Regions from separate parts of the Sphingopyxis sp. sgz302558 genome, predicted to be linked through region 2. Evidence: predicted binding sites of a transcription regulator. Region 2 holds the regulator's gene; the other holds the start of a gene.

Region 1 (14,968 bases), 320 kb from region 2:
GTACCACCGAAAACAGCATCGACCATATCCGCGCCGCCATCGAGGCAGGTGCCGACGAATATGTCATGAAGCCCTTTGACCGCGAAACGCTCGAAGGCAAATTGCAGCTTGTCGGCGTTGCTTAGAGCCTGCCCTGATGAACTGGAAACACCGTGATTGCGCTGGGAAGTGCGCCGACAAGGAGCAGCCCGCCGGGCGGGCAGGTTGCCCGTCCAAGGGACGCGACGCAGCTCGGCGTACTTCCCAGCGCAACCCCTTCGGGGCGGGTCAATTTTGGCCCGGTGCAGCGTTGCTCGTCAGTCACTATGCTACAGCATGGCTCCTTCCTCGCGCCTCGCACCGAGCCAAAATTGACTCCGTCACGGCGCTTCCAGTTCGTCAGGGCAGGCTCTGAGCGCTGTGTCCGCGCAGGCGAACCGACGCGCTGACCGCGCCCTGACCCCGCGCACTGCGGACCGGTCGATCCGCGTCATGCTGGTCGATGACAGCTTGGTCGTTCGCAGCGTGCTCGAACGGATTATCGACACGCAGCCGGGCATGGCTGTCTGCGCTTCGGTCGCTTCGGCGGCCGATGCCATTAATTGGCTGGCGGTCGACCGCGCCGATGTGATCATCCTCGACATTGAAATGCCGGGAATGAGCGGCATCACGGCCTTGCCGCACATTTTGGAGCAAGCGGCGCACGCGCGTGTGCTGATCCTGTCGTCGAACTGCGAAGAGGGCGGCCCGGCAGCCATCGAGGCGCTGGCGCGCGGTGCCAGCGACACGCTCGCCAAGCCTGGCAGGGGGAGCTTTGCCGGGCAGTTTACCGAGATATTGATCCAGCGGGTGCGTTCGCTGGCCGCTGCGCCGGTGGCGCTGCCGTCCACACTGGCCGCCGAGGCGCGGCTGGACCCGGCTGCGCTGGCTCCCACACCCGAAGGGCCGGTTGCCTGCATTGCGGTCGCCGCTTCAACGGGTGGTATTCCGGCCTTTGCCAGCTTCCTCAACAATCTCGACGCGCGCATTGCAGCGCCGATTTTGCTGACCCAGCATTTGCCCGACGCCTTCATCCCATATTATGCGCAGCAGATTGCGACGGCGAGCAAGCGCACAGTGCATGTTGCGCGCCCGGGCATGCGCTTGCAGCCGCGGGTTGTGTATCTGGCGCCTGGCGATGCCCATTTGTCGCTGGTCCGGGTGGGGCGGCATGTCGAAGTGCTGCTGGAATATCACCCTGTGGCCAATGGTTGTTGCCCGTCCGCCGACCCGATGTTTGCCGCGGTGGCAGAGGTCTTTGGCGCTCAGGGTGTCGGCATCGTGCTCAGCGGCATGGGCCGCGACGGAGCAGAAGGTGCCGCCGAATTGCACGGTGCTGGCGGTATGATTTTGGCCCAGGCTCCAGAAAGCTGCGTCGTATGGGGTATGCCCGGTGCAGTCGCCAACGGCGGGTGCGCAAATGCAGTGCTAAACCCCGATGCGATGGCGGTGCTGCTTAGCCGGAATGCGCCCGCGCTGCGGGCCGCGTCATGAGCAGCGGGACCGATTCCGCTTACCGCATATTGATGGGCCTGCTCGAGGCGCGCACCGGCCAGACGCTGTCACCGGGGCGCATCTGGCGCATCGAAATGTCGCTGAAGCCGGTGCTGCAACAGCATAAATTGGACGATATGGACCAACTGGTCGCGGCGCTGGTTAACGGCACTGACCGGACCTTGCTCGACGATGTCATCGACGCCATGCTCAACAACGAGACCTTTTTCTTTCGCGAACATTTGCTGTTCGATGATATTGCAACACAGGCATTGGAAGAACTGCGTCGCATCAACGCAGCGACGCGTCAGCTGACCATCTGGCATTGCGGCGTATCGACAGGGCAAGAGGCCTATTCGTTGGCGATGCAACTGGCCGAGGACGGCGACCGCTGGGTGGGCTGGCAGATTGAGATTGTGGGCACCGATGTGAGCCGCCGCGCTATCGCCCGAGCCAAAACGGGGATGTACTCGCAATTTGAAATCCAGCGCGGATTGCCGGTGCAGCGCATGGTGCGCTGGTTCGACCAGACCGACACTGGCTGGCTCGCCAAGGCCGACTTGCGCCGCCGCATCGAATTTTCGGTGCAAAATTTGCTGATTGACCGGCCGCCGCTATCGCGCCCAGCCGATCTGATATTCTGCCGCAATGTCCTTCTCTATTTTTCGCCGCAGACGCGGCACAAGGCGTTCATTCGGCTGCGCAGCTTTGCGGGTCGCGATGCCTTTCTGGTGCTCGGCGCGGGCGAAACGGTGCTCGGACAAACCGACCAGTTTGTCGCCAGCCGACGCATCCGGGGCCTGTATGAACCCGCCGACGCCGCCGTGCAGCTTGCCGCGCGCCGCGCGTGACGCCCCCCTCTTGCAAAGCGCTCTGTGCTGACGCAAGCACGCAGGCATGAGCGAGATCATCGACCGCTGGTCCCCCAATTTCGACGAGCGCACCATGCCGGTGTCGATCATCGTGCTCCACTATACCGGAATGGAAACGGGCGAGGCGGCGATCGACTGGCTCGCCAATCCCGCGTCGAAAGTGTCTTCGCATTATGTCGTCGCCGAGGATGGCCAGATCGTCCGCATGGTGCCAGAGGATAAACGCGCCTGGCACGCCGGCCGCTCGCACTGGCGCGGGATGAGCGATTTGAATTCGGCCAGCATCGGCATCGAAATTGTCAATCCGGGGCATGAATTTGGCTATCGCCCCTTTCCCGACCCGCAGGTCGCGTCGGTCGTGCGCCTCGTTCATGAAATCAAGGACCGCTACCAGATCAGCCGCGGCAATGTTGTCGGCCATTCGGACATTGCCCCGACGCGCAAGCAGGATCCGGGCGAGTTATTCCCCTGGCACGAACTGGCCCGCCGCCGCCTCGCGCTGCCGCGTCCGACCAAAAAGCTGACCGACCCGATGTGGACAGACGCGGGCTTTCTGCTGGCGCTCGAACGCTTTGGCTATGATGTCACTGATGGTTTTGCCGCGACGGTGGCGTTCCAGCGGCGCTTCCGCCCCGAGCTGATCGACGGGACGATCGACGGCGAATGCCGGGCGATATTGCTGGCGCTGCTACTCCCGCAACCCGAGGGTGACTGACCCCCCCACCTTGTGCTAATTGCATGTCAGGTCAGGGGATCGGGCGATCGCCGCTGTGTGGGCGACCATGCGGGGGAGGAAAGTCCGGGCTCCACGGAAACCACGGTGCCGGGTAACGCCCGGCGGCTCGGCGCAAGCCGGGTCAGGGACAGTGCCACAGAGAAAATGTCGCCGCGGCCTTGGCCAGGCGAAAGGTGAAAAGGTGCGGTAAGAGCGCACCGCGCGGCGGGCAACCGGCGCGGCATGGCAAACCCCACCGGGAGCAAGGTCGAATAGGGATGGCACGGGTTTCGGCCCAGGACCCGGTTCCGGTCCCGCCGTCCGGGTTGACTGCTCGAGCGCGCGGGGTGACCCGCCGCCTAGATGAATGATCGCCCAGGTCCCGCAAGGGGCTGGACAGAACCCGGCTTACAGATCCCCTGACCCTTCGGCATCTGGATAGCTGATCGCCGTCACTTCCCATTCCTTCGCGCCGCCAGGCAGCTGCACCGTGCGTAGATCGCCCACCGCAGCCCCGCGCAGCGCGCGCGCCAGCGGGCTGGTCCAACCAATCCGGCCCGCACCCGCGTTTGCTTCGTCATTGCCCACCAGCGTCACGGTGCGGCGCGCGTCATCTTCGTCTGCGAGTTCAACCGTCGCGCCGAACCAGACGCGGCTCTGGTCGGGCTGTTGTGCCGGATCGACGACGCGCGACGCCTTCATGCGCCGCGCCAGAAACGCCAGCCTCCGGTCGATCTCGCGCAATTTCTTGCGGCCATAAATGTAATCGCCATTCTCGCTGCGGTCGCCATTGCCCGCTGCCCAGCTGATGGTTTCGACCAGCGTGGGGCGTTCGTTGCCAAGCAGTGCGTCATATTCGGCGCGCAGCGCGGCGTAACCCGCCGGGGTAATGGGATCAGTGCGGTCGGCAGCGCTCACCCTGGCGTGCGTTTGCCGAGGTAGAAGGACAAGGGGGCGGCGGGCAAGGTCCGCCCCGGCTGCGGGTGCAGCAAGTCATAAACGACCGCATTTTCCAGCACACGCTGAACATAATTGCGTGTTTCGAAAATCGGGATGTCCTCAACCCACTCGACCATGTCGATGGCGCCGTCGCGCGGGTCGCCGTTGGCGCGCAGCCATTTGTTCACATTGCCCGGCCCGGCATTATAGGCCGCCACCGCGAGCGGATAGCTGCCGCGATAGTAGCTTAGCATCTGCTGAAAATAGGTCGAACCCAGTTGCATGTTGTAACTGGTATCGCCGGTCAGCCCCGCGATGTCATAAGGCAGGCCCAGCTTGCCCGCGACCTCGCGCGCGGTGCCGGGCATCAATTGCATCAGCCCGCGCGCACCGGCATGGCTGACCGCCTGCTTGTCGAACTGGCTTTCCTGCCGCGCGATGGCGTGGATGAAAGTCCAATTATTCTGGTGGCCGTCGGGCACGGCGACAGTGGGAAAGCCCGCGACCGCAACCGCGTCGATGCCATTGGCCTGCGCGCTGCGCCCAATCATGACGCCCAGGTCGATGCGGCCAATCTGGCTGGCAAGCTCGCCCGCCAGCGCATGGTCGGCGGGGGTGGAGGCGCGCATGCTGATGGCGCGCAAAAACTGCGACTGGTCGCGCCACGCGCCCATTTCCCCCAGCACACGCGCTGCGCGCACCAGCCGGTCATCCATGAACGCGGTGCGCTCGGCGGCCGTGATGCTAACAGGTGGAGTGTCGGCGGGGCGGCTGATGGTTTGGCCCAACCGTTCGCGTGCGAGCTGGCCGTAAAACTGATCGTAATGCGGTGCCGCGGCCGCCAGCTGCCGCTGCGCCTCTGCGCGGTCACCCGCAGCCTCTGCGGCGCGCCCCGCCCAGTAAAAGCCTTTGGTGCGCGTCTGCGCCGAGCGGGCGGCATCGGCATAGGCGGCATAAAGTGGCACTGCCTCGCGCGACCGACCCAATTTCTCATGCGCGGTATGCGCGGCCAGCCAAGCCAGGCTGGTAAAATCATCACGCACGCCCAGCGGCAGTTCGCGGATAACCGTCCCGGCGGGGAATGCGTCGCCAATCTGGCGCGCGATGGCGAAGGCCGTCTGATGGTCGCCGCTGCTCGCCGCGCCGCGCGCATTGGTCAGCAGCGTTTCAACCCATTCCTCAGCATCAAGCGGCGGCGCATCCAACTGGCGAGGCAGCGACAGTAAGGCGCGTGCGTCACCGACGCGGCCCGACGTACGCAGCCAGGTCGCCTTGTCGGTAATCCAGCCCGCATCGCGTCGGACAAGGTCGGGCCGCGCTGCTTCGACCGCGCTGGCCTGCAACGCCGCGTCGGTCGCGCCGCTGCGCATGGCGAGACGGGCGCTGAAATAGGCGCGCCGCTCGGACGATGTGAACAATAACTGCCGCGTCGCCGCGCGCGTCGCACCGCTCCACAGCAAGCGGTCCATGCGTGCGTCGTGGTCTGCCGTGGTGAGCGCCCCGGGGAACAGCGCGATCACCCGCGCCTCCTCCATTTCGTCAAGCACCCCGCCCGTCCACGCCTTGCGCAACGCGTCACGCGCCGCATCGCGCTGTCCGCTGGCGTTTAGCGCCAGCGCGTGCCGCAAATGGCCACTGGCGGTACGCGGCGGGTTGGCCGCGAAATAGGCCAGCGTCATGCCGGGGTTAAAGCCGTCGATGGCCAGCGCCTTTTCGGCGCGCGCGCGCATCTGGTCGGCCCCGGGCCAGCCGGGATTGTTTGCCAGGAAACGCGCGAGCCGGTCAAAGGAGCTGTTGGCCTCGCTGTTCAGTGCGCGCCATTCGAGCACCGCTTCGGCGACGCTGTTGCGCACTGGCGGGGCGACGACGCCTTGCGCCAGCCCCATTTGCGCGCGGTACCAGGCACGTTGTTCGGGGCTGAGCTCGTTGGCCGATGCGCCGCTGGAAAGGAGCAGGGCCGTGACGAGCGCCAACCGCGAGAGGTTTGTCGCCGTCTTCATAATGCCCTGCATAACCCCTTACGCCTTGCCCAGTGGTGAATGGCGCGCCTATGAGGCGCAACTTCAGCCGGTTTGTGGAGTCCGGTGCGCCGCTTGTAAAGGGATCAAGCATGTTTTCGGGGTCCATTCCTGCTTTGGTGACGCCATTTCGCGGTGGAGCGTTCGATGCGGACGCGTTCCGACGACTGGTTGACTGGCAGATTGCCGAAGGATCGAGCGCGCTGGTGCCGTGCGGCACGACGGGCGAAAGTGCGACACTGGGCTTTGACGAACATTATCAGGTGATCGATGCCTGCATCGCCGCTGCCGATGGGCGTGTGCCCGTAATTGCGGGGTGCGGATCGAACGATACCGCCACCGCGCTGCGCCACATGAAATTTGCCAAGGAAGCCGGAGCAACGGCGGCATTGATTGTCGCTCCCTATTACAACCGGCCGAGCCAGGACGGCATCATCGCGCATTATCATGCGCTGGCCGACGCCAGCGACCTGCCGATGGTGGTTTACAACGTGCCGGGACGCACCGTGACCGACATCATGCCCCAAACCATGGCAAAGCTCGCTGAAATTCCATCGGTGGTGGCGATCAAAGATGCCAGCGGCGATCTGGCGCGCGTCACGCAGTTGCGCGCGGCGGCGGGGGCGGATTTTTGCCAGCTGTCGGGCAATGACGATTTGTGGCTGTCGCACGCGGTAATGGGCGGTGTTGGCTGTATTTCAGTGACCGCCAATGTCGCACCGCGTCACTGTGCGGCCTTTGCGTCGGCTTGCGCAGGCGGCGACTGGTCTGCTGCCCGTACGCTCCACGATTTGTTGTTCGACCTGCACAAGGCCATGTTCGCCGACGCCAGCCCGGCACCCGCCAAATATGCGCTGTCGCGCCTCTACGGCTGGTTCGACCCCGAAGCCCGGTTGCCGATCATTGCGGCAAATGCACCGGCGCGCGCGGCGGTCGATTTGGCGCTGGCCAAAGCAGGACTTATATAGGCCGCTTCCATGTCGCGTCCGCAGTCCGCCCCCGCCTTTGACAAGAAAAAGGTCGTCGCCGAAAACCGGCGCGCGCGCTTTGACTATGCCATTGACGAAGTGTTCGAAGCAGGCATCGCCCTGCAAGGGACCGAGGTCAAAGCGCTCCGTTCGGGCGAGGGCACGATTGCCGAAAGCTATGCCGAGGTGGCCGAGGATCAAGTGTGGTTGGTCAATGCCAATATTCCTGAATTCAGCCACGGCAACCGCTTCAACCATGAACCCAAGCGGCCGCGCAAATTGCTGTTGTCGCGGCGCGAGATCAACAAACTGCACGGCGCCGTCGCGCGGCAGGGAATGACGCTGGTGCCGCTGTCGATCTATTTCAACGGACGCGGGCGGGCAAAGGTTGAACTGGCGTTGGCCAAGGGCAAGAAGGACCATGACAAGCGCGAGGCGATCAAGGAGCGCGACTGGAAGCGCGATAAGCAACGCCTGCTGCGGGATCGCGGCTGATGCCGCGCAGCAAAACCGCGCTGATGGACTGGATCCGCCGCCATTCGCCGCGCCGCGAAGAGCTGCTCGAAAGCCGCTGGATCAAACCCTTCGCGCATCGGGTCGCGCACAGCCACTTGTGGCGCTTCACCCGCACCTCGGTGCCGCGCGGGGTGGCGCTCGGGCTGTTCGTCGGCATCTTCCTGCTAATCCCGGGAGTGCAGATATTGGGTGTGGCGCTGCTGGCTTTGCCGGTCCGCTCCAATATTCCCATCGGCGCGGCGATGACCTTCTTGTCGAATCCGGCGACGACGCCCCTCATTCTGGCGGCATCGGTTGGGGTCGGCAATTGGGCGTTCGGGCTAAAGGCGGACTATACCACCTTCAAGGCGCTGTGGGCCAATCACGCCAGCGCGCGCGAGTGGCTTGCCTGGTTCCTATCGGACACCGCGCCTGCGCTGTTTGCGGGACTGTTTATCATCTCGGCCATCAGCGCGCTGATCGGCTATGTGCTGGCTTCGATCGCATGGGACAATTGGATCCGCCTGCGCTGGCGCCGCAAGTTGCGCCGTTCGCGCGCCGACAAACCGTCATAATCGTTCGACCAGCGCCTTTGCAGGGGGTTGGTGCCATCCTGTAGCCTGCCAGTAGGGGCGGATTTGGTCCGCCGGGCAACCAGGGGATCATCATGACCAATTTTTCGCGCCGCCATGCGGCCTTGCTCACCGCGACTGCCGCTGTGCTGCTCGCAGGCTGTGCCGCCAGCCCGGCACCCGAGGCGCCAGCCGCCGCTGCGGCTCCAGCTGCTAAGCCGCAGCTAGGCACATTTGGGTTCGACGCGGCCGGAATGGATACGGCCGTGGCGCCCGGCGATGATTTTTATGCTTTTGCCAACGGCACTTGGGCGCGCACCACGGCCATCCCGGCCGACCGGTCAAACTATGGCATGTTCACTGCGCTCGACGACATGTCAAAGGAACGCACGCGCCTGATCCTGGAAGAAGCAAAGAATGACCCCTCGAGCAAAATCGGGCGCGCCTATGCCGCCTATTTGGATGAGGCAGCGGTCGAGGCGCGCGGGCTGGCTCCGATCCAGCCGTGGCTGAACAAGATCAGGGCGACCGACAAGGCCGGCATGCCGGCGTTGATGGCTGAGGCCGACCGCAATGGCGTGGGTCATCTGTTCGGCGGCTTTGTGGGGCAGGACGACAAAAATCCCGACGTCTATATCTATACGATGTTCCAGGGCGGCATCGGCATGCCCGACCGCGACTATTATTTGAAGGACAGCGATCGCTTCAAAACGCTGCGCTCCGCTTATGTGCAGCATGTCGAAAACATTCTGACGCTGGCAGGCGAGCGCGACGTCAAGCCGCGCGCCGCCGCGCTCTATGCGCTCGAGGCGAAGATCGCTGAGGTTCATTGGGACAAGAATGACAGCAGCGATGCCACCAAGGTTTATAACAAGATGACGCTGGCCCAGCTCGCCAAGGCCGCGCCAGGCTTTGACTTTGCCGCGTTGGTGCGCGGTGTCGGGGTGAACGAGGATAGTCTGCTGGTATCGCAGCCGAGCGCCTTTACGGGCATTGCCAAAATTTATGCCGATGCGCCGGTCGGCGTGCTGCGCGATCTGTTATTGGTTCGCTCGCTTGACAGCTTTTCCGGATTTTTGCCCGATGCGGTCGCCAAGGAGAGCTTTTCCTTTTACGGCACCGCCTTGTCGGGCACGCCCGAACTACAGGTGCGCTGGAAGCGCGCGGTTGACTTTACCACCGCCAATCTGGGCGAAGCGGTCGGGCAGGATTATGTCGCCAAATATTTTCCGCCCGAAACCAAGGCAGCGATGGATGGCCTCGTTAAAAATGTGCTCGCCGCCATGGGCCGCCGCATCGACAATCTGGCATGGATGCAGCCCGCTACCAAAGTGAAGGCGCGGCAGAAGCTGGCCAATTTCACCACCAAAATCGGGTATCCCGACCGCTGGAAGGACTATAGCGCGCTCGAAATGCGTGCCGATGATCTGTTCGGCAACGCCCTGCGCGCGCGACAATTCGCCCATGACGACAATATCAGCCGTCTGGGCGGGCCGATCCGCCGCTGGGAGTGGGGCATGACGCCGATGACCGTCAACGCCTACGCCAATTTCAGCATGAACGAGATTGTCTTTCCCGCGGCCATTCTCCAGCCACCTTTCTTTGATGTGAACGCCGACCCAGCCATCAACTATGGTGGCATCGGTGCGGTGATTGGCCACGAAATCAGCCATCATTTTGACGATCAGGGCGCCAAATATGACGAAAACGGCCGGCTGGCAGATTGGTGGACTCCCGCCGACGTCGCTGCCTTTGAAAAAGCGGGCGAACAGCTGATTGCGCAATATTCAGCCTATGAAGCGCTGCCGGGCGAGTTTCTGGACGGCAAATTGACGCTGGGCGAGAATATCGGCGACCTTGCCGGTCTGTCGGTGGCCTATGACGCTTACAAAGCCTCGCTGGGCGGCAAGCCTGCCCCGGTGATCGACGGCATGACCGGGGACCAGCGTTTCTTCCTGGGCTGGGCACAGGTGTGGCGACGCAATTATCGCGAGCCTGCTTTGTCGCGGCAAATCACCAATGGTCCGCATTCCCCCTCGATCCAGCGCGCATGGGTGATGCGCAACCTTGACGCATGGTATGATGCCTATCAGGTAAAGCCTGGACAGAAACTCTATCTCGCCCCCGACGCGCGCGTGCGCATCTGGTAGGGGGCTGCTGCCAGAAAGACCAGTTTTGACCGCCCTCGTCCCCCCGAAACTGCTGAACCGGATTGCGGGCGAGGGGGATAGGCCGACGCTGGGCGCAATGCCCATCAATCCGCGGCCATGGGAATGGTTGGTGCTGGTCTCCGCCGGGCTGGGCTCCGCCGGGCTGCTGTTGTGGATCAGCCGCAGCGCGGCGCTGGCCGCCGGATTTCTGGCGGGCCTTTGTCTGCTTGCAGCAGCGGCCATCCTGCTGCGCCGCTTGCTTCCCGGGGCGGTCAGCGAGGTCGCGACGCCCCCCGACTGGACGATGCTGCGACAGGCGATTGACCATGACGATGTCGCCATTGCGGTCACCGATCGTGCTGGTCGGCTGATTTGCGCCAATGATCTTTATGCCAGCTGGTTTGGCGGATTTGTGACCCCGCCGAGCTTGCCCGTGGAACCCGCTGCGGTCGAGGCGCTGAAAGTTGCCGGGCGCGCGGCATGGCGTGACGGCAGCGGTCTGGCCGCCGATCTGCGCGTCGGGGCGCTACGCTTTGATACCGATATCCGGCGCGCCGGGCGCTGCGATGATTATCTGGTGTGGCGCTTTTCCGCTATCCGCAGCGTCGATCTGGCCGCCGAGGCGGCGCGGATGATTGATGGGCCGGCTGGTCTGGCACTGGGCCATGCCGGGCTGATGGTCGCGCTGGTGGGCGCCGATGGGCGGGTGCGCGCCGCCAACACCGCCTTTGCGCTCCGTGCGCTCGGCGGCAATGTGGCAGCAGGAATGGCGGGCCGGGATGTCGCGCGGTTGCTGCGTGTGGATGATGCGGGCACGATTTTTTTTGAGGCAGAGGCAGAACGCGCGACGCCGGTTCGGCTGGTCCAAATCCCCGTCGCCGCCGCCGACCCCGCCTCACCAGTTCTGCTGTTATTGCTGGATGAAGAAGGTGGGCGCGCGGTCGAGCGCGGGACCGCCCAGGGCTATATCGAAACAATGCTCTCGCTGTTGCCGGTCGGGCTGGGGATGGTCGACCGCGACGGGCGGTTCCTGTTCGTCAATCGCGCTTTTTGCCGGGCCGCGGGGATGCCGCAAGGCAAGGTGCCACGCTTCCCAGGCGACATTGTGGTGACCGAAGACAAAGGGCCGCTGGCCGACATGATCCGCCGGCACAGCGTCGGGCAGGCCGCGGGCGGTGACATGTCGGTGCGGCTTGCCGCGCAGCCGGACGAGCCGGTGTCGCTGCGTATCGCCGGCGTGCGCGGGCTGGGAGAGGCGGCGGTGCTGCTGAGCCTGAAGGACAGCAGCGAGGAATCAAAGCTGAAGCGTCAGGTGGCACAGGCCACCAAGATGCAAGCCGTCGGACAGCTTGCGGGCGGTGTCGCGCACGATTTCAACAACATATTGACCGCAATTCTTGGCGCATGTGATTTGATGCTGATGCGGCATACGCCAGGGGACGGCGATTACGACGACATTCAGCAGATCCGCAACAACGCCAACCGCGCCGCTAGTCTGACGCGGCAGTTGCTGGCGTTCTCGCGTCAGCAAACGCTGCGCCCGCAAATCCTGCAGCTGCCCGATGTGATTTCGGAAGTGTCGCACCTGCTGAAGCGATTAATCGGTGACACCATCACGCTGGCGGTGCGCCATGGGCGCGGGCTGGGTGCCGTGCGCGCCGACCCCGGCCAGCTGGAGCAGGTTATCGTCAACCTGGCCGTTAACGCGCGCGATGCGATGCCGGAAGGCGGCACGCTGACGATCGAGACATTTCCCGTCACTACTGCCGAAGTCCGCGCGATGGGCAACGACCTGATGCCCCCTGCCGATTATAGCGCGCTGCGGGTGTCGGACACCGGATCGGGAATTCCCGCCGACGTGCTGCCCAAGATTTTTGAACCCTTTTTTACAACCAAGGAAGCGGGGAAGGGGACCGGACTGGGATTGTCGACCGTTTACGGCATCATCAAACAGTCGGCGGGCTATATTTTTGCCGACACCGAGGCAGGGAAGGGGACCAGCTTTTCCATCTACCTTCCTGTTCACCGCGACGCCAGCGGCAAGGACAAGCCGCAGCCCGCGATCCCGCAAAAGCGCAAGCGCGAAGAATGGGGCACCGGCACGATATTGCTCGTTGAGGATGAGGATATGGTGCGCGCGGTCGCCGAACGCGCGCTGACGCGCGCCGGATATCAGGTCATCACCGCGACGCAGGGCGAAGAAGGGCTCGAACGCTATGCCGCGCATGACCTTATCGACATTGTCGTCACCGACGTGATGATGCCGACGATGGACGGCCCCACCATGGTGCGGCAGCTGCGCGCCGAACGGCCGTTGCTGCCAGTGCTGTTCATGTCGGGCTATGCCGAGGGGCAGCTGCGCCAATCGATTGGCATTGCCGATGTGGATTTTCTCCCCAAACCTTTTTCCGTGCTGCAGTTGACCGACGCCGTGGCCGATGCGCTGGCGCGGGCGCGGGGAGCGCTCGCCGATGGGTGAGGGCGGGACAATATTGCTGGTCGAAGATGACGCGATGATCGCGTTGCTGGTCGCGGACCAGTGCGAGGCCTTGGGTTATGCCGAACCGGTGCATGTCGACAATATCGTCGCGGCGCTTGATGCTGTTGCCGCGGGCGGCGTGGCTGCGGCGCTGGTCGATGTGCATTTGGGCGACGATGCCTGTTGGCCGGTGGCTGATGCACTGGCGGCGGCGGCAATTCCCTTTGCGTTGATGACCGGCGGGGGAAGCTCGGTACCGCACGCCCATGCCGGTTGCCCGGTGCTGGTCAAACCCTTTCGCATCGCGCAGCTCGATTCGATGCTGAAATTGCTTCTTGCGCCCAATCGCGCGTGAAGTTTGGCTGAAATCCAGCAAAGTTCCCCTCTTGTTCTAATGGAACAAATGCGATACACCGGTTTCCGTTGCGGTGCGGAGCGTCCGCGTTTAGGGCAAGAAGGGAAGGGCTAATGGCCAGTCAATTGTCACTCGTCGAAACAGGAAAAGCTGCCAGCATGGACAGACAAAAAGCGCTCGAAGCCGCGCTCGCCCAGATTGACCGCGCCTTTGGCAAGGGCTCGGTGATGAAGCTCGGGCAAAAGGAAACGATGCAGGTCGAGGCGATTTCGACGGGCAGCCTGGGTCTTGATATTGCCTTGGGCGTTGGCGGGTTGCCGCGCGGCCGCGTCATTGAAATCTATGGCCCGGAAAGTTCGGGCAAGACCACGCTGGCACTGCATGCCATTGCCGAGGCGCAAAAGACTGGCGGCACTGCGGCTTTTGTCGATGCCGAACATGCACTCGATCCCGTTTATGCGCGCAAGCTGGGCGTCAACATCGACGAGTTGATCGTCTCGCAGCCCGATACGGGCGAACAGGCGCTCGAAATCGTCGACACGCTGGTGCGGTCGAACGCCATTGATATCTTGGTGGTCGACTCGGTCGCGGCGCTGGTTCCGCGCGCGGAGATTGAGGGCGAGATGGGTGACAGCCACGTCGGCCTGCAGGCGCGGTTGATGTCGCAGTCGCTGCGCAAGCTCACCGGCTCGATCAGCCGTTCGCGCTGCATGGTGATTTTCATCAACCAGCTGCGCATGAAAATCGGCGTGATGTATGGCAATCCCGAAACCACGACCGGGGGCAATGCGCTGAAATTCTATGCCTCGGTGCGCCTCGACATCCGCCGTACCGGCCAGATCAAGGACCGCGAGGAAATTGTTGGCAACACCACGCGGGTGAAGGTCGTCAAGAACAAGGTCGCGCCGCCGTTCAAGCAGGTGGAATTCGACATCATGTACGGTCAGGGAATTTCCAAGATCGGCGAAATTTTGGATCTGGGCGTCAAGGCTGGGCTGGTCGAAAAATCGGGTGCCTGGTTCAGTTATGATTCGATCCGCATCGGTCAGGGCCGCGAAAATGCCAAGACCTTCCTTAAGGATAATCCCGAGCTGATGCAGCGGCTTGAGGCAGCAATCCGCAGCCGCACCGATCAGGTCGCCGAAGAAATGATGGTCGGCGCCGACGCGGATGATGGCGGCGACGACGAGATGTAAGCAATTCGGGCCGGTGGCACGCCCCTCGCCGCCGGCCTGACACAGCCTTGCGTTGACAGCAGGGGGTAAGCGGGCAATGTCCCCCGTATGCCTGCCGCCATTCGTCTGTTCGGATTGCCCACCGATATCAACAGCAGCTTTGAGCGCGGCGCGGCGGCAGGGCCCGCTGCCATCCGCGCGGCGCTGTGGTCCGAGCGCGGCAATCTGGCCTGCGAAGCCGGACTGGAAATCGGTAGCGACATCGCGCTGACCGACGATGGCAACCTGCCGCTTACCGAGGACACCCCCGCTGACGACACCGCGATCGCGCGCCACGTCGCGTTGGTCCATGCGACCGGGGAAATCCCGCTCGCGCTTGGCGGCGACCATGCCGTGACCTTCCCTCTCGTGGCCGCCGCCGCCGCGCGGCACGGGCCGGTCACCATCTTGCATTTCGACGCGCACCCCGATCTTTATGCCGATTTCGGCGGCAATCCGCGCAGCCACGCCTCGCCCTTTGCGCGCATCATGGAGGGCGGGCATGCCAAGCGGCTGGTGCAGGTGGGCATTCGTACGCTGACCCGTCACTGTCGCGACCAGGCCGAACGGTTCGGGGTCGAAATCCTGCCCATGGCTGATTTCGCGCCGTGCGACGTTCCGCTGCTCGGTGGGCCGCTTTACATCAGCATCGACCTTGACGGCATAGACCCCAGCGAGG
Region 2 (14,968 bases):
GCTCAACAGCGCCGCCGCGCTGATGGTCGCGGGCGAGGCGGCAAGCTGGCACGAAGGCGTAGAGGAAGCTGCCGAGGCCATCGACAAGGGGCTGGCGAACGCGCTGCTCAATTGCTGGATCAAGTTTTGACAGCGCGCGCAACAAGAATAAAGCACCATCCATTCATGACTGACTTACTCTTCACTCCTGACCAGCATGATGCGGCGTGGCAGCAGACGGCGGAGTTTGCCCAGCGTTACCTCAATGGCGTCGCCGACCGTCCGGTCTATCCCGACCTCGACCGCGCCGCGCTGCGCGATGTGATGGCGGCCCCGCTGCCGCGTGCAGGCTCGCCCCTTTCCGCTCTGTTTGCCGAGCTGGAGGCCGTCATCGTCGCCAACGCCACGCACACCGCCCACCCGCGTTTCCTACCCTATGTCCAGCCGACACCGAACGCGATCGCGCCCTATGCCGATGCCATCGCCAGCCTGCTTAACCAGAATTGTAACCTGTGGCACCTGTCGCCCTCGGCCAATGCGGTTGAACAAACGGTCGTGCGCTGGTTCGCCGACCTGTTCGGCTTTCCCGCCAGCGCCGGCGGCCTGATTACCAGCGGCGGATCAGCCGCCAATCTGGTCGCACTCACTGCTGCACGCGATCATGCCTTGGGGCCAGACGCGCGCAAACATGGGCTGCAGGGCCAAGCGCGTCCGTTGACGATTTATACCTCCGAAGAGGTGCATTCGAGCATCGACAAGGCGGTGTCGGTACTTGGACTGGGCACCGACAATTTGCGCCATATCGCCACTGATGCGACGTTTCGCATCGATATCGACGCGCTCGCGGCAGCGGTGCAGCAAGACCGCGCCGCCGGTCGCCAGCCCTTTTGCGTCGTCGCCAGCGCGGGCACAGTCACCACTGGATCGATCGACCCGATTGCAGAGCTTTCAGCATTTTGCCGCAGCGAAGGCCTTTGGCTGCATATCGACGGAGCCTATGGCGCGCTGACGGTGCTCAGCGAGAGGTATCGCGTGCTGATGCAACCCATCGGCCTGGCTGATTCCGTGTCGCTCGATCCGCACAAATTTCTGTTTTGCCCCGCAGAAGCTGGTTGCGTGATCGTTCGCGATGCCGGCAATTTGCGCCACGCGTTCGGCGCCCAGCCGAGCTATCTGACGATGTCGGAAGACCCCGATTTCGTGGATTATGCCAATTACGGCCCGCAGCTGACGCGCAGCTTCAAGGCGTTCAAAGTGTGGTGGTCACTGAAATTGTTCGGGGCCGACGCCTTTGGCCGGGTTATCGACCGCATGGCGGACCATGCTGACTATATGGCCGCAGGAATCGGCAAGCGACCGGAGCTGGCATTGCTGGCCCCGGTAACATTTAACTGCGTGTGTTTCGGCGTTGCGGCGCTCGACGAGGCGGGCAACCGCGCCGTGCTGAAACAGTTGGTCGACAGCGGCGATGCTTTCCTCGGCCCCGCCAACGTCAAAGGTCGCATTGGCCTGCGCGCTTGTTTCATGAACCTGCGTACCACCCGCGCTGACATTGACTTTATCCTCGACCGGGCATGCGAAATCGGCGAATCGATCGCGGCAGGACGGCAAGGCCAATGACGGATAAACTCGCGGAAATCTGCGCGACGAAGCGTATTGAAGTAGCTGAACGCAAGGCTGCAGCTCTTCAATCCATGCGTGAACATGGGTTAGTCGGCACGCCATGGGACGATGCCACCGATGCGGAAGCGTTGGACCTTTGGGCGGTTGAATGCAGTATAACTGGCGGCTTGCGTAGTTTCCATTCAGCCTTGGTGCGCAAGCATAACGAAGGGAAACTCGCCCTGATCGCCGAAATCAAAAAGGCCAGCCCGTCCAAGGGGCTGATCCGCGCCGATTTTGACCCGGCCGCCCACGCCAGCGCCTATCAGGCGGGCGGCGCGGCGTGCCTGTCGGTGCTGACCGATGGGCCCTATTTTCAGGGGCATTCCGATTATCTGCGTGCCGCCAAGGCCGCCTGCGATCTGCCGGTGTTGCGCAAGGATTTCATGATCGACCCCTGGCAGTGCGCCGAAGCGCGCGCGATGGGGGCCGATGCCATCTTGATTATCGTCGCCGCGCTCGATGATGGCGCGATGGCCGAAATCGAGGCCGAAGCTTTCGCCCAAGGTCTTGAAGTGCTCGTCGAAGTCCACGACGAGTCCGAGCTCGAGCGCGCGCTCAACCATCTGAAATCGCCGCTGATCGGCGTCAACAACCGCAATCTGAAGACGTTTGAGGTTGATCTTTCGACCACCGAGCGTCTGGCCAAGCTGGTTCCAGACGATGTGCTGCTGGTTTGCGAAAGCGGTATAGCCAGCCATACCGACTGTCAGCGCATGGCGGCCAGCGGTGTGCGTACCTTCCTGGTCGGCGAAAGCCTGATGCGTCAGGCGGATGTCGAAGCGGCGACGCGCATGCTATTGACGGGCGCATGACCAAACTCACCCACCTCGACGACGCCGGTCAGGCTGCGATGGTCGACGTGTCCGCCAAGGCCCCGACTGTGCGCGAAGCGGTGGCATGCGGGCGCATCACCATGTCGGCCGCAGCCCTGACCGCCATCCGCGATGGAACAGCGAAAAAGGGCGATGTCCTCGCCACCGCCCGCATCGCAGGCATCATGGCTGCCAAGCGCACCAGCGATCTTATCCCGCTGTGCCACCCGCTCATGCTGGCCAAGGTCGCGGTCGATTTTGTGTTCGAAGCAGAGGGCATCCGCGCCACCGCCACTGCGCGCCTTACAGGCCAAACGGGGGTAGAGATGGAGGCGATGACCGCCGTGTCGGTCGCGCTCCTGACTCTCTATGACATGGCAAAATCGCTCGATAAGGCGATGGTAATCAGTGATATTCGCCTTTTGAGCAAAACCGGTGGCAAATCGGGCGACTGGCAGGCCGCATGAGCGGGCTGCTACCTGTGGAGGAAGCACAGACCCGTCTGCTTGCACTCGCCAAACGACTGCCGGCGGAAACATTGTCTCTCACCACCGCGCTTGGCCGCTATCTCGCAGCCCCCCTTGCTGCGCTGCGCACCCAGCCCGCCGCCGCACTGTCGGCGATGGACGGCTATGCCATTCGCTTCGCCGATCTGCCGGGGCCTTGGCAACAGGTCGGCAGCATCGCGGCGGGCAGTTGGCCCGAAACCGGCATTGCGCCGGGCGAAACGATGCGCATTTTCACCGGCGCTCCGTTACCCGAGGGTGCCGATACCGTGCTGGTTCAGGAAGATGCGGCCGCTACCGATGGCAAAATCGCTCTCACCGGATCAGGCCCCGCCGCGCCGGGCCAGCATGTCCGCGCGGCAGGGAGCGATTTTTTCGATGGCGCCGACCTCGCCGCCGCTGGTGCACGCGTCTCGCCGGGCCTCGTTGCCCTCGCCGCGATGGCAGGACACTCCAGCTTCACCGTCGGTCGCGCCCCGCGGGTGGCGCTGATTTCAACCGGTGACGAACTGGTCGACCCGGGCGCTCCGCTGGCTCCCGGCCAGATCCCGGACAGCAACGCCCCGATGCTGACCGCGTTGCTAACGGCGGTTCCGGCACAGATCGGTGCTATTGTCCGCATCGGCGATGACCGCGCCGCCACCATTGCCGCAATCGACCAGGCCGCCACTACGCACGACGTCATTGTCACACTGGGCGGCGCGTCGGTTGGCGATCACGATCATGTCCACGCCGCCATGACGTCACTCGGCGCCCCGCCCGCCTTCTGGAAAATCGCAATGCGTCCCGGAAAACCGCTGCTCGCGGGGCGCGTCGGCAATGCGGTGCTCCTCGGTCTGCCGGGTAATCCGGCGTCAGCCTTTGTGACGGCGCAGCTGTTCCTGCTGCCATTGTTGCGTCACCTCGCCGGGGCCAACATGCCGCTGCCCGAGGTGGCACACGCCACGCTCGCTGCCCCGCTAGAGGCGGGCGGGCCGCGCCGCGATTATCTGCGCGCGATCGTCGCTGATGGACGCATCACACCCTTTGCGGCGCAGGATAGCGGCCGCACGATTGCACTCGCCAACGCCAACGCGCTCTTGGTTCGCGACATCGGAGACCCGCCCCAGCCCGCAGGCGCACTGGCACCATATATCGCGCTTTGAACAAAGCGGGACCACAGGGGCTTGACGCGGCCCGCTTTGTTCTTTAGCTGTTCTTCCTATGTCCAGAGGCTGACCAGCGAAGGGTGCCAACATGCTTACCGCAAAACAGCAGGAATTGCTCGTCTTCATCCAGCAACGGCTCGACGCCAGCGGCATTTCGCCCTCGTTCGAGGAAATGAAGGAAGCGCTCGGGCTCAAGTCCAAATCGGGCATCCACCGGCTGATCAGTGCTTTGGAAGAGCGCGGTTTTCTCCACCGCCTCCCCAACCGCGCCCGCGCGCTCGAGGTGACGAAGCTACCCGACGCGCTTAAGGCCGAGACCGCGTCTATGCGCAACAATCGTGAAAATGTCGTGCCCTTGCGCAAAAATCCTGCGCGCATTCCGATCGCCGCCAACGACATCATCGAGCTGCCGCTACATGGCAAGATTGCTGCCGGTGTTCCTATCGAAGCGTTCGAAGATTCGGCCGCGCTCGCCGTGCCCGCTGCGCTGCTCGGCCCGGGCGATCATTATGCGCTCGAAGTATCGGGCGATTCGATGGTGGAGGCTGGCATTTTGGACGGCGATTATGCGCTGATCCAGAAAGCCAACACCGCGCGCGAAGGCGACATAGTGGTGGCGCTGGTCGACGGGCAGGACGCAACGCTCAAATATTTCCGCCGCGAAGGCGCGATGATCCGGCTTGATCCTGCTAATGGCGCCTATGAACCGCAGCGATATCCGGCGAACCGCGTCATGGTGCAGGGGAAGCTGGCGGGCCTGCTTCGTCGTTACCACTGACCTGCTGTGCCTGCCGCCATGGGTGGGCATCACTCGGGTCGATGGCGGTACTCAGGGACGGTGGATCGAACCGCACTGCCACGCCGCCGTGGACATCAAATGCATCGCGGTCGAGCGTTAGCCAGCGTGCTCTGCACCCCACCGGCAGCCAGCGATCGGCAATGACAATGTCGGCCGCGGCGCACGCTGCGATCAGTTCCGGCCCGTCAACCAGATAACGGCTGCGCGCTGCCAATATTGTCCAAGTGCGCCCGCCGCGCGCGACCGGCCAACGGCAGAAATCGGCGTTGCATTCGCTGCCGGGGAGTTCGGCAAACGCCGCCATTTCCTCCCCACTGCCTGCCGCCTCGGCCAGTTGTTCACGCACATAGTCGCCTGCGCCCGATCGCAACGTGGCAAAACGGCCATCATTCATCCGTGCAGCAACATGGCGGCCGTCGCCGGTAATCAGCAAATCAGGCGCCGGAGACGCCAGCATCAGGGCAAAGCCGCCCAAGGCCGGTCCCAGTCCCCACCAACGCCACCGCGTTTGCCACAGCAGCACCCACAGCAAGCTGCCTATCGCGAGCGCAAAGCCAATCGGTGATGGGCGCGGCAGTGTGAGCACTGCTCCGGGAACGGAAGCCACAAAATGGGCAATGCCCAACAGGATTTCGATTCCCTTGCCGGCTATCCACCACGCCGGTGCACCCAACCCCAAGCTGTCGAGCGCCAGCGCCAGCGCCTCCATCGGCATAATCACAAAGGTGGTCAGTGGAATCGCCAGCACATTGGCGAGCGCACCGTAAAGTCCGGCGCGATGAAAGTGGAACATGGCAATCGGGGTCAGCGCCACCTCGATGGCCAGTCCGGTCAGCACCAATCCCGCCAGCGCCCGGATAAATCGCGCTGCCGCGCCTTCATCCCGCCGAGCCAGCCAGCCTTGCACGCGCGGGTGCTGGTGCAGCGCAACAATGGTGGTCACGGCCATGAAACTCAGCTGAAAACTGGGTCCTGCCACGGCCTCGGGCCAGAACAGCATCACCAGCAATGCCCCTGCCGCAACCAGCCGCAGTGTCAGCGCCTCGCGGCCCAGCGCCAGCGCCGTCAACACCAGCAATGCGGCTATGCACGACCGGATCGTTGGCACTTCTGCCCCGCTCAGCAGCGTATAGCCGATGCCCGCCAGCGCCGCACCGCCCGCCGCGAGCAGCGGTACCGTTCCCGACCGCGCCAATCGCTGGTTCAGCGCTAGCAGAACCATCATCGCAAACATGGTTCCAGCCACAACCGCCGTTATGTGCAGCCCGCTTACCGAGAGCAAATGCGCCAATCCGCTGCGCTGCATCGCTTCATTATCGGCATCGGCGATGCCGCCGCGATCGCCGGTGACCAGCGCCGCCGCCACACCGCCTGCACTGCCCTGAATTTGGGCCTGGATATGCTTCGTGAGTCGCGCTCGCACTCCGGCATCGGGCGACGGCGCGGTTCCCCCGGCTACGGTCGGCTTGCCGATCACGCTCCCGACTGCCCCCAATCCCTCGAACCAGGCGCGCTGGGCAAAATCATAGCTTCCGGGCAGAGTCGGCCCCGGTGGTGGCATCAACCGCGCGCGTAATCCTATTCCCCGCCCCGCCACGAGTGGTCGATCGGGCAGGTCACGCTGGGCAATCGTTACGCGCACCCGGCGAGGCAGGTCAGCGCGGCCAACGGGCTCCACGACGATTCGCACTGTTTCCCGCGCGGGCAGCGGCTCGACATCGCGGATAATGCCTGAAAAACTGGTGGTAACCGGGCGCGCTACCACCGGACCCGCGACCCACTGGGCGTGCCCCCACACCAGCGCCAGACCCAAAACCGCCGCCAAGGGACCGCGCGTCAGCATGGCCCCCGCCCGCGTCCCGCGAGCGAGCAAATGGGCGACGAGCGCCACGGCAATCAGCAGCCCTGCTGCCCCGCCCCACGCCAAAGGGTGCGGCAGCACGAACCACAACATGATGCCTGCGCCCAGCGCTACTGGCAGCCAAATCCCAATAGCATCGCGCTCTGCCTCAAGACGCGCCTCCAACCGCGTCACCGCTGTCGTCCGGGGGGCCGCAATGGGCGTTTGAAGCGGCACTGTTGCCATGCTAGGGGGTCCCCCGCGACCCGACCGGGCGCCTTATTCAAATTGCGCAAAGAATCGCCTCGTGACAACCCAATCCCGCGCCGCTGCTGAAGCCACCGGCAGCGCCGTTGTAACCCGCTTCGCCCCTTCGCCCACCGGCTATCTGCATATCGGCGGAGCGCGTACTGCGCTGTTCAATTGGCTGTTTGCGCGCCACCACGGCGGCAAATTCCTGCTGCGGATCGAGGATACCGACCGCGCGCGATCAACCGATGCGGCAATTGACGCCATAATTGATGGCATGCGCTGGCTCGATCTCGATTGGGATGACGAGGTCGTCTACCAATTCGCGCGCGCCGAGCGACATGCCGAAGTTGCGCACCAGTTGCTGGCGGCGGGCCATGCCTATGAATGCTGGTTGACGCAGGACGAGCTCGCTGCAATGCGCGCCGAGGCACAGGAAAAGCGCCTTCCTTTCAGGGTGCGTAGTCCATGGCGCGACCGCACCGACCGCGGCGAAGGCCCACCGGTCGTGCGGCTCAGAGCGCCGCAGGACGGCGCCGTTACCATTTCTGACCGCGTACAAGGCGATGTCACCGTCCAGAATTCCGAGCTTGATGACTTCATCCTGCTGCGCTCGGACGGTACGCCCACCTATATGCTCAGCGTCGTCGTCGACGACCATGACATGGGGATCACTCATGTCATTCGCGGCGATGACCATCTCAACAATGCCTTCCGCCAACTGGCGTTGATCCGCGCGATGCAGTGGCCAGAGCCTGTTTATGCCCATGTTCCGCTGATCCACGGTGCCGACGGTGCGAAACTGTCCAAACGCCATGGCGCGCTGGGGGTGGACGCCTATCGCGACGAACTGGGCTATCTGCCCGAGGCGGTGAACAATTATCTGCTACGGCTCGGCTGGGGGCATGGCGATGCCGAGATTATCAGCCGCGATCAGGCCGTCGAATGGTTTGATCTGGCCAACGTCGGGCGCAGTCCGGCGCGTTTCGATTTCAAAAAGCTCGATAATCTGAACGGTCATTATCTGCGCGAGGCCGATGATGTCCGCTTGGCCAAGCTGGCCGCACCGATGCTGACCGCAGAGCTGGGGCGCGACCTGACCGATACAGACCTTGCGCTACTGACGCGGGCAATGGCCGTGATCAAAGTTCGCGCCAAATCGTTGCACGAAGTCGTCGATGGCGCCCGCTTTCTGTTCGCCAAGCGCCCGTTGGTGATGGATGACAAGGCCGCGCAGCTGATTGCCGATGCCCCGGCCGGGCTGGTAACGGCTGCAACCACATGTTTGCGCGGCCTCAACGATTGGAGCGGCGAAAGCATTGAAGCGGCAATCCGCGAACAAGCCGAGATTGCAGGCGTCGGGCTAGGCAAAATCGCCCAGCCGCTTCGCGCTGCGCTGACCGGCCAGGCCGTCTCTCCGGGCATTTTTGACGTGCTCTTGCTCTTGGGACGCGAGGAAAGTCTAGCGCGGCTTGACGCGGTACAATAAGTTCCGGCAGGGGCGAGTCTTCTCTCAGAATCGCCAGCGGGCTACAGGGGAATAATATGAGCCAGAACAGCGCCAGCTTCACCCTTGGCGACCAAAGTGTCGCCATGCCCGTGCATCAAGGTTCTGTAGGGCCTGATGTCGTTGATATCCGAAAATTCTATGCGCAAACCGGCGCTTTCACCTATGACCCTGGTTTCACTTCGACCGCCAGTTGCCAGTCGGCATTGACCTATATCGATGGCGATGAAGGCGTCCTGCTGCACCGCGGCTACCCCATCGGCCAGCTCGCCGAACATTCCAGTTTTATGGAAGTTTGCTACCTGCTGCTGAACGGCGAGTTGCCAACAGCAGACGAACTTCATAACTTCAATTACACCATCACCCGCCATACCATGCTGCATGAGCAGCTCGCGACCTTTTACCGCGGTTTTCGGCGCGATGCCCACCCGATGGCCATCATGTGCGGCGTCGTTGGCGCGCTGTCGGCATTCTACCATGACTCGACCGAAATCAGCGACCCGCACCAGCGCATGGTGGCCAGCCACCGCCTGATCGCCAAAATGCCGACGATTGCGGCGATGGCCTATAAATATTCCGTTGGCCAGCCGTTCATCTACCCGCGCAACGACCTGTCCTACACCGGCAATTTCCTGCGTATGACCTTTGGCGTGCCAGCTGAAGAATATGTCGTTAACCCGATTGTCGAAAAGGCCCTTGATCAGATTTTTATTGTTCATGCCGACCATGAGCAGAACGCTTCGACGTCAACGGTTCGGCTGGCGGGATCATCAGGAGCCAATCCTTTTGCCTGTATTGCCGCGGGTATCGCATGCTTGTGGGGACCGGCCCATGGCGGAGCGAACGAAGCCGCGCTCAACATGCTCCGCGAAATTGGGCGCCCCGAACGAATTCCGGAATATCTCGCCCGTGCCAAGGACAAGAATGATCCGTTCCGTTTAATGGGTTTCGGTCACCGCGTTTACAAAAATTACGATCCGCGCGCGACCGTCATCCAAGGGATGGTGCGCGAAGTCTTGGGCTCGCTGGGGATCAATGACCCGGTGTTCGAAGTCGCGCTGCAGCTCGAAGAAATGGCGCTTAACGACAGCTATTTCATCGAAAAGAAGCTGTTCCCCAATGTCGATTTCTATTCGGGCGTCATCCTGTCGGCGATCGGGTTCCCGACCACTATGTTCACTGCGCTGTTCGCACTCGCCCGCACCGTCGGCTGGGTGGCGCAGTGGAACGAGATGATTTCGGACCCCGAACAGAAAATCGGCCGCCCGCGCCAGCTCTACACGGGCCCGACGCAGCGCGACTATGTGCCGGTAAGCCAGCGCTAAATCAGCCTTTGGGCAGGCGCAGCGTGAAGCGCGCGCCCTGCCCCGGCGCGCTGTCGACCGTCAGGTCGCCGTCCATTGCCCGAGCTAACCGGCGCGCGATGTAAAGGCCCAGGCCAGACCCGCCACTATCGGTGCGGCCCAGCCGTTCGAATTTTTCAAAGATCAGCGATTGCTGATCGGGGGCCAAGCCCTGCCCCTGATCGGCAACGGTAATGCTCGCGTGGGACGCGTCCGCTTCGCCGCGTATCCAGATCATCGAACCTTCGGGCGAGTAGCGGATCGCGTTGCCGATCAGATTGAGCATGATCTGCAATACGCGCCGAAACTCGCCGGTTGCAGGCAAGGCTTCGTCACGCTTGGGTGCGTCAATGCGGATCTGGCGCTCTTCGGCCTTCATCCCGAGCAAACCAACTGCCCGCCGTGCCACATCTGCAAGATCGACGGCCTCACGCGCCGCGTGAAACCCCGGGCGCTCGATATTCTGCAAATCGCCAAGGTCATCGATCAGCCCGAGCAAATGCCGCCCGGCATGCGCAATATCGGCCGCGTAACGGGCATAGTCGGCACGGATCGGCCCTTCAAATTGGCCCGAAATCGTTTCGGCCGAGGCGATAATCCGGCCCAGCGGGCCACGCAATGCCCCGTCGATTCGCCGCCCAAAGCGCGGATCGGACAGCGGCAACGCGCCAAAGGCGGGATCGATGATCCGCGGCGCATCGGCAACGCCGGCATCATCGGCATCAAGCCGCGTCAGCCAACCCCGAAATCCAGAAAAGCCGCCTCCGGCGTCAAACAGTGCCGTTCCGGACATTGCCATGGCCGGGCGGTCGGCAATTAATGCGGCGGGCAAACGCAACCTTTGGTCGGAAAAACTGCGATGATCGGCAAGCGCCAGCAACAGGGGCAATCGGCCATCGCTGTCAGGTTCCAGCTCGAACACTTCGGACAGCGAGCGGCCTTGCCAGCCTTCGGTGGGTGGCGATCCGGTCACGGGTTGCAACGCCAAAAGGCGCAGCTGCGCATCACAGGCCCAGCTCCAATCGGTGGCCATAGATGTGCCAGCGCCGTGCGCGTCGGCATCCGCGAACCCGGCCGCGTCGGCTGCCTGCTGCGAGCGCCATTCGCGGATGATGATTTCGGCTCCATTGGCAACCGGGCTGATCGTCACGGTGGCGCTGATGTCGCTATGATCGTCAGCGGTCAGCAGCGAGCGGGTGATTTCGCGTTCCAGCCGCATGGCCAGCGCCGAAAGGCGCGACAGTTGCGGCAACATCAGCGGGCCACCGAGCTTGCCACCCGCGCGCTCCTGAAGGCGCAGCAGCGCGGGGTCGGCCGCGACCAGCAGCCCCTTGGGGTCAATCTGTCCGGTAACGACCGCGGCGCTCATAACGGGCGGTCCTGCTGGCGTGCTCGCAGCGCATTGGCGCGTGCTGCAACCGCCTGAACCAGATCTTCACTCGCCGGTACCGGCGGGGGCAATGTGGCATTGGTTGGCCGCCCCGGAATTTCGGCAAGGCTATCGAGCAGCGGGGTGATTGCGCCGGGTTCGAGGCCAAGCCCTGTGAAGAATTGCAATACAGCAAGCTCATCCGCCGCCACCAGCGCTGCCGCCGCGTCGGCAATGCGCCATCCGGATCGCACCGCCACCACTGCAATGACCGCCAGCCAATCGTGCCGAGCAATCGCGTCAGCCATAGCGGCTGCCAGCAAATCCGTCGTTTCAAGCGCGTTCACATAAGCGCGCGCCGCACTGTCGGCGGGGCAATCCGCCAAATCGGCCATGACGCGCTCCACTGCCTGGGCGATGGCAGGCGCGCGAGCGTTAAGGTCATTGGCTTGTGCAAGGTCCTGCGCGCCAAGGTCGAACAACAATGCCCGTCGCGCCGCAGCTGGCAATTCGGACGCAAGGAGCAGCGGCAGCCCAAACGCGTCACTGCGCCGACCGTCGGCCACGCGCAGCGCCAACAAGGCCGCATCGACCACCGCGGCGCGCGCCGGTTCGACCCCTGGCGGCACAGCGCTGCTCCGGCGTTTGCCACTCGCATCAGCGAACAAGCCTGGCAGCGGGTCGTGCAGTGGCCCGGTCATCATCCGCCGCCAGCGATATTCCTCCACGCGCGCAAAAATGGCCGGTGCCAGCGCCGCCGCCGATGGTAAGCCGACGCTTTCCCAATGGGCCCAGATGCTCGTGACCGGGATTTTCAACGGTAGCTCCGCGGCCAGCATCTGTACCAGTCGCCGGGTGATGCCGAGGCCGAGCGCCTCTTGCTCCTCGGTCAGCCTGACTGCACCGGGCTGGCCCAGCCGCGCCGCAAGCGCGGCCTGATGCTGCGACCAGCGCGCCGCCGCGCCGCCCAGACCTTCCAGAGAGGGTGATTCCTGCATGCCTGTCCTGCATAGCAGAGCCGCGTTAACGTTTGCTAAACCCTGTTGCTGTGTCGCGGGGCAAAGCGCAACCACAGCAGCAGCTGTGCAAGCCCAGCCAACGGCAGCAACGCTTTCGCCATAGGCAGCAGCCCTGCCGCAGCGGCAACGGCCAGGATCAGCCACGCCTGATCGGCATCGGGAAGCAGCCAGTGCCGCGCACGCTGCGCGCCCAATTCGGCATAAAGGCGCCGTGCCAGCAGGATAATCGCCGCAAGGCTCAGCCCAAGTGCCATCGGGACAAGCGGCGGCGGCGCGCCGGGTGCGGGCAATATGACCGGGACCCAGCCAATCGCCGCAAGAAGAGCGACCGATATGGCCCGAAACAGGCTCCGCAACTGCTCGAGCCGGACGTTTTCCAATCGGAAAGCCGCCAGAAACCGCAGCGCCGACAATCCAATGCACCCCACAACAGCGGCCAGCGCTGCGCCAAGTTCCTGGCCCAAACCGGCCGCAACCGCCGCCGCCAGCCACGCCGCCCCGGTCATCCACGGCAAGGCCGCGACCAGGCGTGGGGCGCGAACCAGCGAGGGACCGAGCAACCGCACCAACGGCATCGAGAACAGCGACCGGCCAAACCCCATGCCGCCATATTCCACACGCTCAATCCCCACTTGCTCCATTTGTGAAGCCGTTGCGCTGTTCGCAACGATGGAAATCTCGCCTTGTCCGAACAAGGCGGGTTCGCATTCCAGCCGCGTCGCATTGGCCTGGATGGCAAAGCGCAGCAACGTCAGCACAATGTCCCATTCGCCTGGCAGCGCCGCCAGTTCTGTCACGCTCGCGGCCGGGACCAGCGCCAGCCCGCCCCAGCGGTGCGCGGCATCAACCCGTTCGAGCGCGTGCGTCAACGGCGTGTCGGCGGTAACGAGGATCGACGGTGTCGCAGCCAGCGCCAGCGCTTTATATTGGCCAGGCGGGGCAATCAGCCCGTCGGCCACCAGCAACAGCCGGTCGGTGGGTTGCAGGCTGGTTTGCAAATCTGCGGCGTCGCGAACCACCTGCACGCGGCTGCCGCGGCGCCGCACCCGGTCGAGGGCTTGTAAAAGTTCCGGAGGCACAGCGCCCACAACGACGAATAAAGTCTCGGCACCCGCCGCCAGCGCACGTGCCGCTTGCCGCTCGATAATTGTTTCGCCCGCCACCGGAGCCAATGCGCGCAACATTGTTCCATCGTCGAGCGCTTCGCTCGCGGCGATCAGCGCGACGAGCGCCATGGCATCGACTGGTTGAAATGCGGGTTCACCCCCCCTGTCTGGTCACCATGCGGCAATTTGGCAAGCCTTGGTGCAGCCCGCGCGCCGCGAAGATTCCTACGGCGCCGCAGGTCATCAAATTTTTTCTGGCGCGCCTTTTGATGGAATCAATTAAAACAGTGACTTAGTGTCAAAATCTGGCATGATGGGTAAGGCTGTAAAGCTGGCCTTCCGCTTCCGCTTCGGCTAGACAGATTTCTGTCACATTACCCCCGAAAGAAGGCCCGGTCTTGACCGAAGAAACCCCCGTTCCCCCGCCCTCGCCCGAGGGCGTTGCCCCCGTCAACATCGTCGACGAAATGAAGTCGAGCTATCTCGACTATGCCATGAGCGTGATTGTCTCGCGCGCCTTGCCCGATGTGCGCGATGGTTTGAAGCCGGTGCACCGCCGCATCCTGTTCGCGGCGCAAGAAGGCGGCTTTGTTCCGGGCAAACCCTATAAAAAATCGGCAAAAATTGTCGGCGACGTGATGGGTAACTATCACCCGCACGGCGACAGCGCGATTTACGATGCTCTGGCGCGGATGACGCAGGACTGGTCGATGCGCGTGCCGCTGATCGATGGTCAGGGCAATTTCGGTTCGATGGACCCCGATCCGCCCGCGTCGATGCGCTATACCGAAGCGCGACTGGCCAAGGCTGCGATGACGCTGCTGGGGGACCTCGACAAGGATACCGTCGATTTCCAGCCCAATTATGATGCCAGCCGCGACGAGCCGTCGGTGCTGCCGGCGCGCTATCCCAATTTGCTGGTCAACGGCGCGGGCGGCATTGCGGTTGGCATGGCAACCAACATTCCGCCGCACAATCTGGGCGAAGTGATCGATGCCACGCTGGCGCTGATCGACAATCCGGCTATCACGCTTGAAGAGCTGATGGCTATCATTCCCGGCCCCGATTTCCCCACCGGCGCGCTGATTTTGGGCCAGGGCGGCGCGCGCAATGCTTATGCCACCGGGCGCGGCTCGATTATGATGCGCGCGACGCACGAGATTGAGGAAGGGCGCGGCGACCGCCGTTCGATCGTGCTTACCTCGATCCCCTTCCAGCAGGGCAAGAACGGCCTCGTCGAAAAAATCGCCGAAGCCGCGCGCGACAAGCGGGTCGAGGGCATTTCGGACATCCGCGACGAATCGAACCGCGAAGGCGTGCGCGTCGTCATCGACCTGAAGCGCGATGCGACCCCTGACGTCGTGCTCAACCAGCTGTGGCGCAACACCCCGGCGCAGCAAAGCTTCCCCGCCAATATGCTGGCCATCCGCGGCGGCCGCCCCGAAATGATGGGGCTCAAGGACATTTTGTCGGCCTTTGTGACCTTCCGCGAGGAAGTGATTACTCGGCGCTGCAAATTCGAGCTCGCAAAAGCGCGCGACCGCGCCCACATCTTGTTGGGCTTGGTCGTCGCCGTCAGCAATTTGGACGAAGTCGTCCGCATCATCCGCGGGTCTTCCAGCCCGG

What was found. Region 2 encodes LexA, which represses DNA repair genes until DNA is damaged. Its sites were predicted from a motif close to GTTCCNCNCTTGTTCT; they were not measured.
Region 1: the regulator LexA is predicted to act here: its motif matches at 13,098-13,113, upstream of recA (recombinase RecA).

Annotation. Positions count from the first base shown of each region.
Region 1 is NZ_JBXPUZ010000002.1:337,832-352,799, forward strand. Features, by position in the region: gene AC2TC0_RS06975 (response regulator) at 1-125, shown strand, start outside; gene cheB (chemotaxis-specific protein-glutamate methyltransferase CheB) at 400-1,512, shown strand; gene AC2TC0_RS06985 (CheR family methyltransferase) at 1,509-2,363, shown strand; gene AC2TC0_RS06990 (N-acetylmuramoyl-L-alanine amidase) at 2,410-3,099, shown strand; RNA gene rnpB (RNase P RNA component class A) at 3,131-3,526, shown strand; partial or broken gene greB (transcription elongation factor GreB) at 3,535-4,017, opposite strand; gene AC2TC0_RS07005 (lytic transglycosylase domain-containing protein) at 4,014-6,038, opposite strand; gene dapA (4-hydroxy-tetrahydrodipicolinate synthase) at 6,149-7,024, shown strand; gene smpB (SsrA-binding protein SmpB) at 7,034-7,519, shown strand; gene AC2TC0_RS07020 (DUF2062 domain-containing protein) at 7,519-8,094, shown strand; gene AC2TC0_RS07025 (M13 family metallopeptidase) at 8,187-10,241, shown strand; gene AC2TC0_RS07030 (hybrid sensor histidine kinase/response regulator) at 10,339-12,720, shown strand; gene AC2TC0_RS07035 (response regulator) at 12,713-13,075, shown strand; gene recA (recombinase RecA) at 13,189-14,271, shown strand; gene AC2TC0_RS07045 (arginase family protein) at 14,359-14,968, shown strand, end outside.
Region 2 is NZ_JBXPUZ010000002.1:656,981-671,948, reverse strand. Features, by position in the region: gene trpD (anthranilate phosphoribosyltransferase) at 1-130, shown strand, start outside; gene AC2TC0_RS08745 (pyridoxal phosphate-dependent decarboxylase family protein) at 166-1,599, shown strand; gene trpC (indole-3-glycerol phosphate synthase TrpC) at 1,596-2,456, shown strand; gene moaC (cyclic pyranopterin monophosphate synthase MoaC) at 2,453-2,923, shown strand; gene AC2TC0_RS08730 (molybdopterin molybdotransferase MoeA) at 2,920-4,107, shown strand; gene lexA (transcriptional repressor LexA) at 4,199-4,888, shown strand; gene AC2TC0_RS08720 (ComEC/Rec2 family competence protein) at 4,842-6,995, opposite strand; gene gltX (glutamate--tRNA ligase) at 7,057-8,487, shown strand; gene AC2TC0_RS08710 (citrate synthase) at 8,544-9,830, shown strand; gene AC2TC0_RS08705 (sensor histidine kinase) at 9,832-11,217, opposite strand; gene AC2TC0_RS08700 (hypothetical protein) at 11,214-12,215, opposite strand; gene AC2TC0_RS08695 (hypothetical protein) at 12,251-13,471, opposite strand; gene gyrA (DNA gyrase subunit A) at 13,741-14,968, shown strand, end outside.